One region of the Pantoea sp. X-Soil-MYKO-1785 genome, then DNA from elsewhere that is predicted to be linked to it. Evidence: predicted binding sites of a transcription regulator. Region 1 holds the regulator's gene; the other holds the start of a gene.
The links. The regulator ArgR, encoded in region 1, controls arginine synthesis, uptake and breakdown. The targets are predictions, from matches to a motif close to ANTGAATAAAAATACANT.
Positions count from the first base shown of each region.

Region 2: a site for ArgR is predicted at 2,087-2,104, ahead of argC (N-acetyl-gamma-glutamyl-phosphate reductase). Genes of this name have one in related genera too.

Region 1 is NZ_AP036000.1:3,725,510-3,729,262, forward strand. It holds gene mdh (malate dehydrogenase) at 29-967, opposite strand; gene argR (transcriptional regulator ArgR) at 1,399-1,869, shown strand; gene yhcN (peroxide/acid stress response protein YhcN) at 2,359-2,622, shown strand; gene AC6I8D_RS17625 (YdgH/BhsA/McbA-like domain containing protein) at 2,717-2,989, shown strand; gene yhcN (peroxide/acid stress response protein YhcN) at 3,090-3,353, shown strand; gene AC6I8D_RS17635 (barstar family protein) at 3,407-3,676, opposite strand; gene AC6I8D_RS17640 (NAD-dependent succinate-semialdehyde dehydrogenase) at 3,732-3,753, opposite strand, start outside.
Region 2 is NZ_AP036000.1:4,063,562-4,067,314, forward strand. It holds gene AC6I8D_RS19285 (argininosuccinate synthase) at 1-163, opposite strand, end outside; gene argB (acetylglutamate kinase) at 188-964, opposite strand; gene argC (N-acetyl-gamma-glutamyl-phosphate reductase) at 979-1,983, opposite strand; gene argE (acetylornithine deacetylase) at 2,151-3,299, shown strand; gene ppc (phosphoenolpyruvate carboxylase) at 3,655-3,753, shown strand, end outside.

The DNA.
Region 1 (3,753 bases):
GCCGGGCGTTGTTGGATTCAGGCGGCGATTACTGCTTCACAAATGCTTCGCCCTGCTCGATATCTTTCTTCAGCGTTTCCAGCATGCCGTTCAGCGCCTGCTGTTCGAAAGCGCTCAGGGTGCCAATCGGCTTGCGTTCGGCAATGCCGTTTTTACCCAGCAGCAGCGGCTGTGAAAAGAAACGCGCATATTCGCCGTCCCCTTCTACGTAAGCACACTCCACCACGTTAGCCTCGCCGTTAAGCGCCCGCACCAGCGACAAGCCGAAGCGAGCCGCAGCCTGCCCCATCGACAGCGTCGCAGAACCGCCACCGGCTTTGGCCTCAACCACTTCGGTTCCGGCATTCTGGATGCGTTTGGTGAGGTCAGCTACTTCCTGCTCGCTAAAGCTGACGCCTGAAACCTGCGACAACAGCGGCAGGATGGTCACGCCGGAATGACCGCCGATAACCGGCACCTCAATCTCGCCAGGCTGTTTGCCTTTCAGCGCCGCGACAAAGGTATTGGCACGAATAATATCCAGCGTGGTGACGCCGAACAGACGATTTTTGTCATAGACGCCGTGTTTTTTCAGGACTTCAGCCGCAATCGCCACCGTAGTATTGACCGGATTGGTGATCACACCGATTAACGCTTTGGGCGCGGTGGTCGCCACCTGGTCAATCAGGTTACGCACAATGCCGGCGTTAACGTTGAACAGGTCGGCGCGGTCCATACCGGGTTTGCGTGCCACACCGGCAGAAATCAGTACCACATCGGCACCCTGCAATGCTGGCGTGGCGTCTTCTCCACTAAATCCCTTGATCGCCACCGCAGTCGGAATATGGCTGAGATCGACGGCAACGCCCGGTGTCACCGGCGCGATGTCATACAGTGAAAGTTCTGAACCTGCGGGAAGCTGGGTTTTGAGTAGAAGTGCGAGCGCCTGGCCTATGCCGCCAGCGGCACCGAGTACGGCAACTTTCATTCTTAACTCCTTATTAAGGTGGGGCAGAGAAGAGCCGGAATTCCATCTGTGTCAGACCTTAATCAACTGCTCAGGTGATGACGCGTATCCGTTGTCAATTCTACGTGTTTTCACACGCGATCGCCGGATTCATAAGTTACTTATCATCTTAATACCTGAATGACCGACAACTTTGCCGTCGGCAGACAGAGAACGGCTACGTGCGTTTTCTGTTACTACACCACCAATAATATAACAACTTTGCAACCTTCGCCTTTCGGCGCTGTGACAGGGGTTTTGGTCTGGGACGATTTCTTTGCTATTATCGCCGCCCGCTAGCCGCCCGAACCCTGCTCATCAATCAACCGATTGCATAAAAATGCATTTAAATGCATAATCACCACTCTGCCGCGGGCGGATGTGCGGTTATTCCCTCTATTTATTGGTAACCTATGCGAAACCCATCGAAACAAGACGATCTGATCAAGGCTTTCAAAGCCTTATTAAAAGAAGAAAAATTCAGTTCCCAGGGCGAAATCGTTCAGGCGCTCCAGGATGAAGGCTTCGAGAACATTAACCAGTCAAAGGTTTCTCGTATGCTGACCAAGTTTGGCGCGGTACGCACCCGTAATGCCAAGATGGAGATGGTTTACTGCTTGCCCGCCGAGCTTGGCGTGCCGACTACCACCAGCCCGTTAAAAAATCTGGTGCTCGACATCGATTACAACGATGCGCTGGTCGTGATTCATACCAGCCCAGGCGCCGCGCAGCTGATTGCGCGCCTGCTTGACTCGCTGGGTAAATCAGAAGGCATCCTCGGCACCATCGCTGGCGATGACACTATCTTTATTACCCGCGCGCGCGACTTTACGGTTAAGCAGCTGCACGGGGCGATTCTTAACCTGTTTGAACAGGAACTCTGATAACGAGGCTGTTGATCGGGCCGCGCGCGACCGGTCAACAGCCCTTTCTGCCCGCCCCTGCCTCTTTTCCGGCCTCATCCTGTTTTAAAACAAATAGTTAGCCCGCACTTCGACCTGCTTTCGTCTTTGAAAATATTGGTCATACCTTTTGGTCTGCTTAACCTTTTGCGGTATTTTACACTGCTTTACATCACTACTCTGGCGTCATTACCCAGATCTAAATCAAAGACCAGTCTGATCGACCAGGGATTTTCGCACAAAAAGATAAATTGGTTTATCTCCCTGTTTTTGCAATAAAAAACGGCGAAAAGGTCATTTTTCCGCCGTTTTTTATAACGTTGAGTTATTAAAAGTAGCCATAAGGATAAAGAATCACAAAAAAACATTATTAGCGGGGTATTAATTTCTTACGTTATTAGTTCTATACTTCTTTTCGTGATGCAAATCACACCAACTAAAAAGATAAAAATTGACGACGAGGAAAAATATATGAACGTAAAAACGACTATCGCCACCCTGAGCATTCTCTCTGCCCTCTCTTTTGGTGCTGTAGCAGCAGAATCTGTCACAGCCGCACAGGCTCAGGATCTGCAACCGGCGGGTACCATTAGCGTCAGCGGCGTTGCGGGCTCACCGATGGAAATTAATCAGCAGTTGAGCGAAAAAGCCGATCAGCAGGGTGCAAAAGCCTACCGCGTGATTGAGGCGTACAACAACGGTAACTATCACGCTACCGCCCGTCTGTACAACTAAGTTCAGCCCAACCCCATATCGCCAGTAGCCCACTTTTTGATGCGCGGTTATGCGCCTCGGTGGGAAACGGCAACACAGTTCAGGAGAGTTGACCATGAAAACCACATTCGCTATTGCCGTACTCGGTCTGGCTTCGCTGTTCTCAGTGGGAGCCAGCGCAGCCAGCCTGGTTTCTAACCAGCAGGCACAGAGCCAGAATCTGCAGCCGATGAATCAGACTATCAGCGTCAGCGGTCGTGACGGAGATCAGACCAATATCCGTCAGGTTCTGTCAGAGAAAGCGGATGCGCAGGGCGCCAGCCACTATCGCATCATCGAAAACAACCAGGATGACACCTATCACGTCACCGCTGAGCTGTATAAATAATTAACCGTTATGACGCCGTGAAAGGCGCCTGAGAGACCAGAGTCGACGACCCGCTTCTTCTTTTCACCGCAGGTTGTTGAACGTATTGAGGAGACGAAAAATGAAAATCAAAACAACCATCGCTACAGTCAGCCTGCTTTCCGTTATGGCGTTCGGTGCATCTGCCGCCCAGCTGGTAACCGGCGAGCAAGCGCAGACTCTGCAGCCTGCGGGCACCGTAACCATCAGCGGTACAGCGGGAGCCCCGATGGATTATCGCGCTGAGCTGTCTCAGAAAGCCGATGAACAGGGTGCCAGCGCTTATAAAGTGATTGAAGCGCGCACCGGTGATAACTATCACTTCACCGCTCAGCTGTATAAATAATTCCTCGTCAGATTCATGACGAACCCTTTGGCCCCGCTCGCCGGGGCCCTTTTTCATCTGACGTTAAAATGCAGCTGGCCTTCCAGCTCCTCTTCCGCTTCATCAAACAGCAGAATCAGCGCGCCATAACGTCGTCGCTGCCCTTTCCCCAGGTTCACAAACTCTATTTCCAGCGGCATCGGCAATGATTCGCCGGTGACCACATCCCATAATCCATCCAGGTCGCAGATCCGCCGCTCCTCCAGCGAAAAACGCTCGCTGAACTGGCGAAAGAAGTGGGCCTGATCGACGATCTCATTGAAATCAAAACGCTCGGTTTTCATGCTGACGGCTCCCATGCTCCGTCTGCGGGCGACCCGCGCCGCCCGTTCATATCCGCTAGCCCAAACCGCCGAGGTGC
Region 2 (3,753 bases), 340 kb from region 1:
TCTTCTCTACGCCTTCCAGATCGCTGCGCTCCTGACCGATATCGGCCACAAACGCCACCACCTCACAGCCGCCGTAGTTCTCTTTCAGCCATGGAATGATGGCGGAAGTATCAAGACCACCGGAGTAAGCCAGAACGATTTTTTTGATGCCTTGCGTTTGCATTTCGTAATCCTTGAATCAGAGTCGTTAAGCGAGAATCCGGGTGCCAATCGGCACGCCGTTAAACAGGTCAGGCAACCGCTCAGCGTGACGCCAGCTGGCGATATCCACCGGGCGGCCCAGCGTACGCGCCGCATCCAGCGCAGCGTGCACCTTCACAATCATGCCATCGGTAATAATCCCCTGGGCGATCAGCTGTTCAGCTTTGTCGGCGGTCATCTCTTCGATTCGCTGACCTTTGCCGTCGAGAATACCGCTGACGTCCGACAGCAAGACTAAATCAGCACCGAGGGTCGACGCCAGCGCGGTCGCAGCCTGATCGGCGTTGACGTTCATCAGTTCGCCGTCATCAGTAATCCCGATAGAACTAACCACCGGCATATAACCGGCGGCCAGCAGGGTTTTCATCAGCGCCGGGTTACCCGGCATAGCGTGACCCACGTGGCCCAGTTCTTCATCAAACGGGGTGACGTTAACCATGCCGGCATCGCCAAGACAGAGGCCAACCGCGTTGATGCCGGTTTTTTTCGCCCACGCCAGCAGGGTTTTGTTGGCGGTGCCGGCCAGCGCACCGGTAATAATGTCGATCTGATCGGCTGGCGTGACGCGCAGGCCGTTCTTTTTCTTCACCGGCAGCGCCAGCTTTTTCATCAGCTCATCCACCAGGCAACCGCCACCGTGGACAATAATCAGCGGACGCTGATGGGCGCTGCGATAGGTCAGCAGCGCATCAAACAGACGGGCCAGCGCTTCTTCGCTGTCTAACAGCACACCGCCCAGCTTGATAATCAATGGATTGGTCATGGTTTACTCGTCCGTTAAGTCAGTGACGTGGTTTCAGGGAAGCCAAAGCGGATGTTCAGACACTGGACGGCCTGCGACGCGGCACCTTTCAGCAGGTTATCTTCGGCGGCCACCACAATCAGATGCTCGTCCTGGACCTCGAAACCAATGTCGCAATAAGGCAGGCCCACCACCGCTTTCAGTGCCGGAACGCCCTGCTCGTAGAGCCGGACCAGTGGCTTATCGTGATACGCGCGCTGGAACACTGCCGCCACGTCTTCGCGGCTCACGCCCGGATTTAACCGGCAGGTTATCGTTGCCAGAATGCCGCGCGGGAAGTTGCCCAGATGCGGCGTGAAGATCACCGGCGTGCCAAGATGCGCCACGATTTCCGGATGATGACGATGGTTGAACAGACCGTAAGGCTGCAGGCTGACTTCGCAGAAGCTGGTGCCGACGCTGGCTTTACGCCCTGCGCCGCTTACGCCGCTGGTGGCGTTGATCACCGGCCACTGTGCCGTATTCAGCAGGTCTGCCTCTACCAGCGGTTTCAGCGCCAGCTGGGCCGCCGTCGGGTAACAACCCGGCACGGCCACCAGCTGCGCCTGCTTAATCTGCTGATGCTGATATTCCGCCAGGCCATACACCGCTTTATCCAGCCAGTCGCCATGCTGATGGGTGAAGCCGTAGAAGCGGGTATAAAACGCCGGGTCATTGACGCGAAAAGCACCGGACAGGTCGAATACCACACAACCGGCCTTAAGAAATTCCGGTGCCAGATCGTGGCTGACTTCATGGGCCGTCGCCAGAAAGACCGCATCCACTTTATCTGCCCATTCCGCCGCATGGCTCAACGGCTGCAGCGGCAGATCCACCACCCCTTTCAGCTGCGGATGCAGATCGGACAAGCGCTTACCCGCATCGGGACTTTGCGCCGAAACCGCTAAAGCGGTTATGTTGATATCTGGATGGCGATTCAGGAAGGTGGCGAGCTCTACGCCAGCGTAACCACTGGCACCCACGATCAGCGTATTCAACATCAGGCTGTAACCCTTTTTACAGTCACACGTTCCGGGTCGCGGCCTTGCCCCGTTGCCCACAATGTCGTTTGCAGCGATTTAAGGTTCACATGCAGACGACGTTAATGTATTTTTATTCACTATTAATGCATGAATATTGATACATCCTAACTCAAGGACCGTCAACAGTGAAGACAAAATTACCGCCTTTTATCGAACTCTACCGCCAGTTGATCGCCACACCGTCAATCAGCGCAACCGATGCCGCACTGGACCAGAGTAATGAAACTTTAATCAATTTGCTGGCTGGCTGGTTTCGCGACCTTGGCTTCAGCGTTGAAGTGCAGCCGGTGCCCGGCACCCGGCATAAATTTAATATGCTGGCCCGCACCGGTGACGGCGCAGGCGGGCTGTTATTAGCCGGTCATACTGACACCGTGCCGTTCGACGATGGCCGCTGGACCCGCGATCCCTTTACCCTGACCGAGCACGACAACAAGCTCTACGGCCTCGGCACCGCCGACATGAAAGGCTTCTTCGCCTTTATTCTCGATACGCTGCGGGATGTGGATGTGACAACGCTGAGCAAGCCGCTCTACATTCTCGCCACCGCTGATGAAGAGACCACCATGGCCGGCGCTAAATATTTTTCTGAATCGACGCAGCTGCGTCCGGATTGCGCCATCATTGGCGAACCGACCTCACTCAAGCCGGTTCGGGCGCACAAAGGGCACCTGTCAAACGCGATCCGTATTGAAGGTAAGTCGGGCCACTCCAGCGATCCGGCGCGTGGTGTTAACGCGATTGAACTGATGCATGAATCGATCACCCATCTGATGCAGTTGCGCAATACGCTGAAAGAGCGCTATCACCACGATGGCTTCGCCATTCCTTATCCCACCATGAACTTTGGCCATATTCACGGTGGCGATGCGGCTAACCGCATCTGCGCCTGCTGTGAACTGCATATGGATATCCGGCCGTTGCCAGGCTTATCGCTCAGCGATCTGGATGGACTGCTGAACGACGCGCTGGCACCGGTCAGTGCGCGCTGGCCTGGTCGTGTGACGGTCGCAGAGCTGCATCCGCCGATTCCCGGCTATGAATGTCCGGCGAACCATGAACTGGTCAGCGTGGTCGAGAAACTGCTCGGCACGCCAACCGAAGTGGTGAACTACTGCACCGAAGCGCCGTTTATTCAGCAGCTCTGCCCGACGCTGGTACTGGGTCCAGGCTCGATCAATCAGGCGCACCAGCCGGACGAATTTATTGATACCGCATTTATTAAGCCGACGCGGGCGCTTATCAGTCAGGTTGTGCAGCATTTTTGTCACTGATTAACAGCAAATGGGGCATTTCACTGTGATATCAGTAAAATGCCCGGTCATTCTGCGGGATTTAACAATAAGAATAACTTATCCCGCTCTGCTCTGAATAAATTCGATGAATTTCGGTTAGTTAGCCGCATGTTCGCGCCACTTTAACGCAATTGACGTGGACCGGTTTACGTGGCTAGATAAAAGACGATGTTATGCCCACCGGGTGACTATCCAGATATTTTCAGATTGCAGACAGGCGGCAACTGAGCAAATTCCCCGTACATTACCGGGAAGATAAAGTTGCTGCTATTTCTGCTGCCTGAAAAGGGTCGGGTATAGAAGTTTTTCAAGACGATAAGGGTGTCAGGGTCCAATGAACGAACAATATTCCGCAATGCGAAGTAATGTCAGTATGCTCGGCAAACTGCTCGGGGATACGATTAAGGATGCGCTGGGCGAGAACATCCTCGAC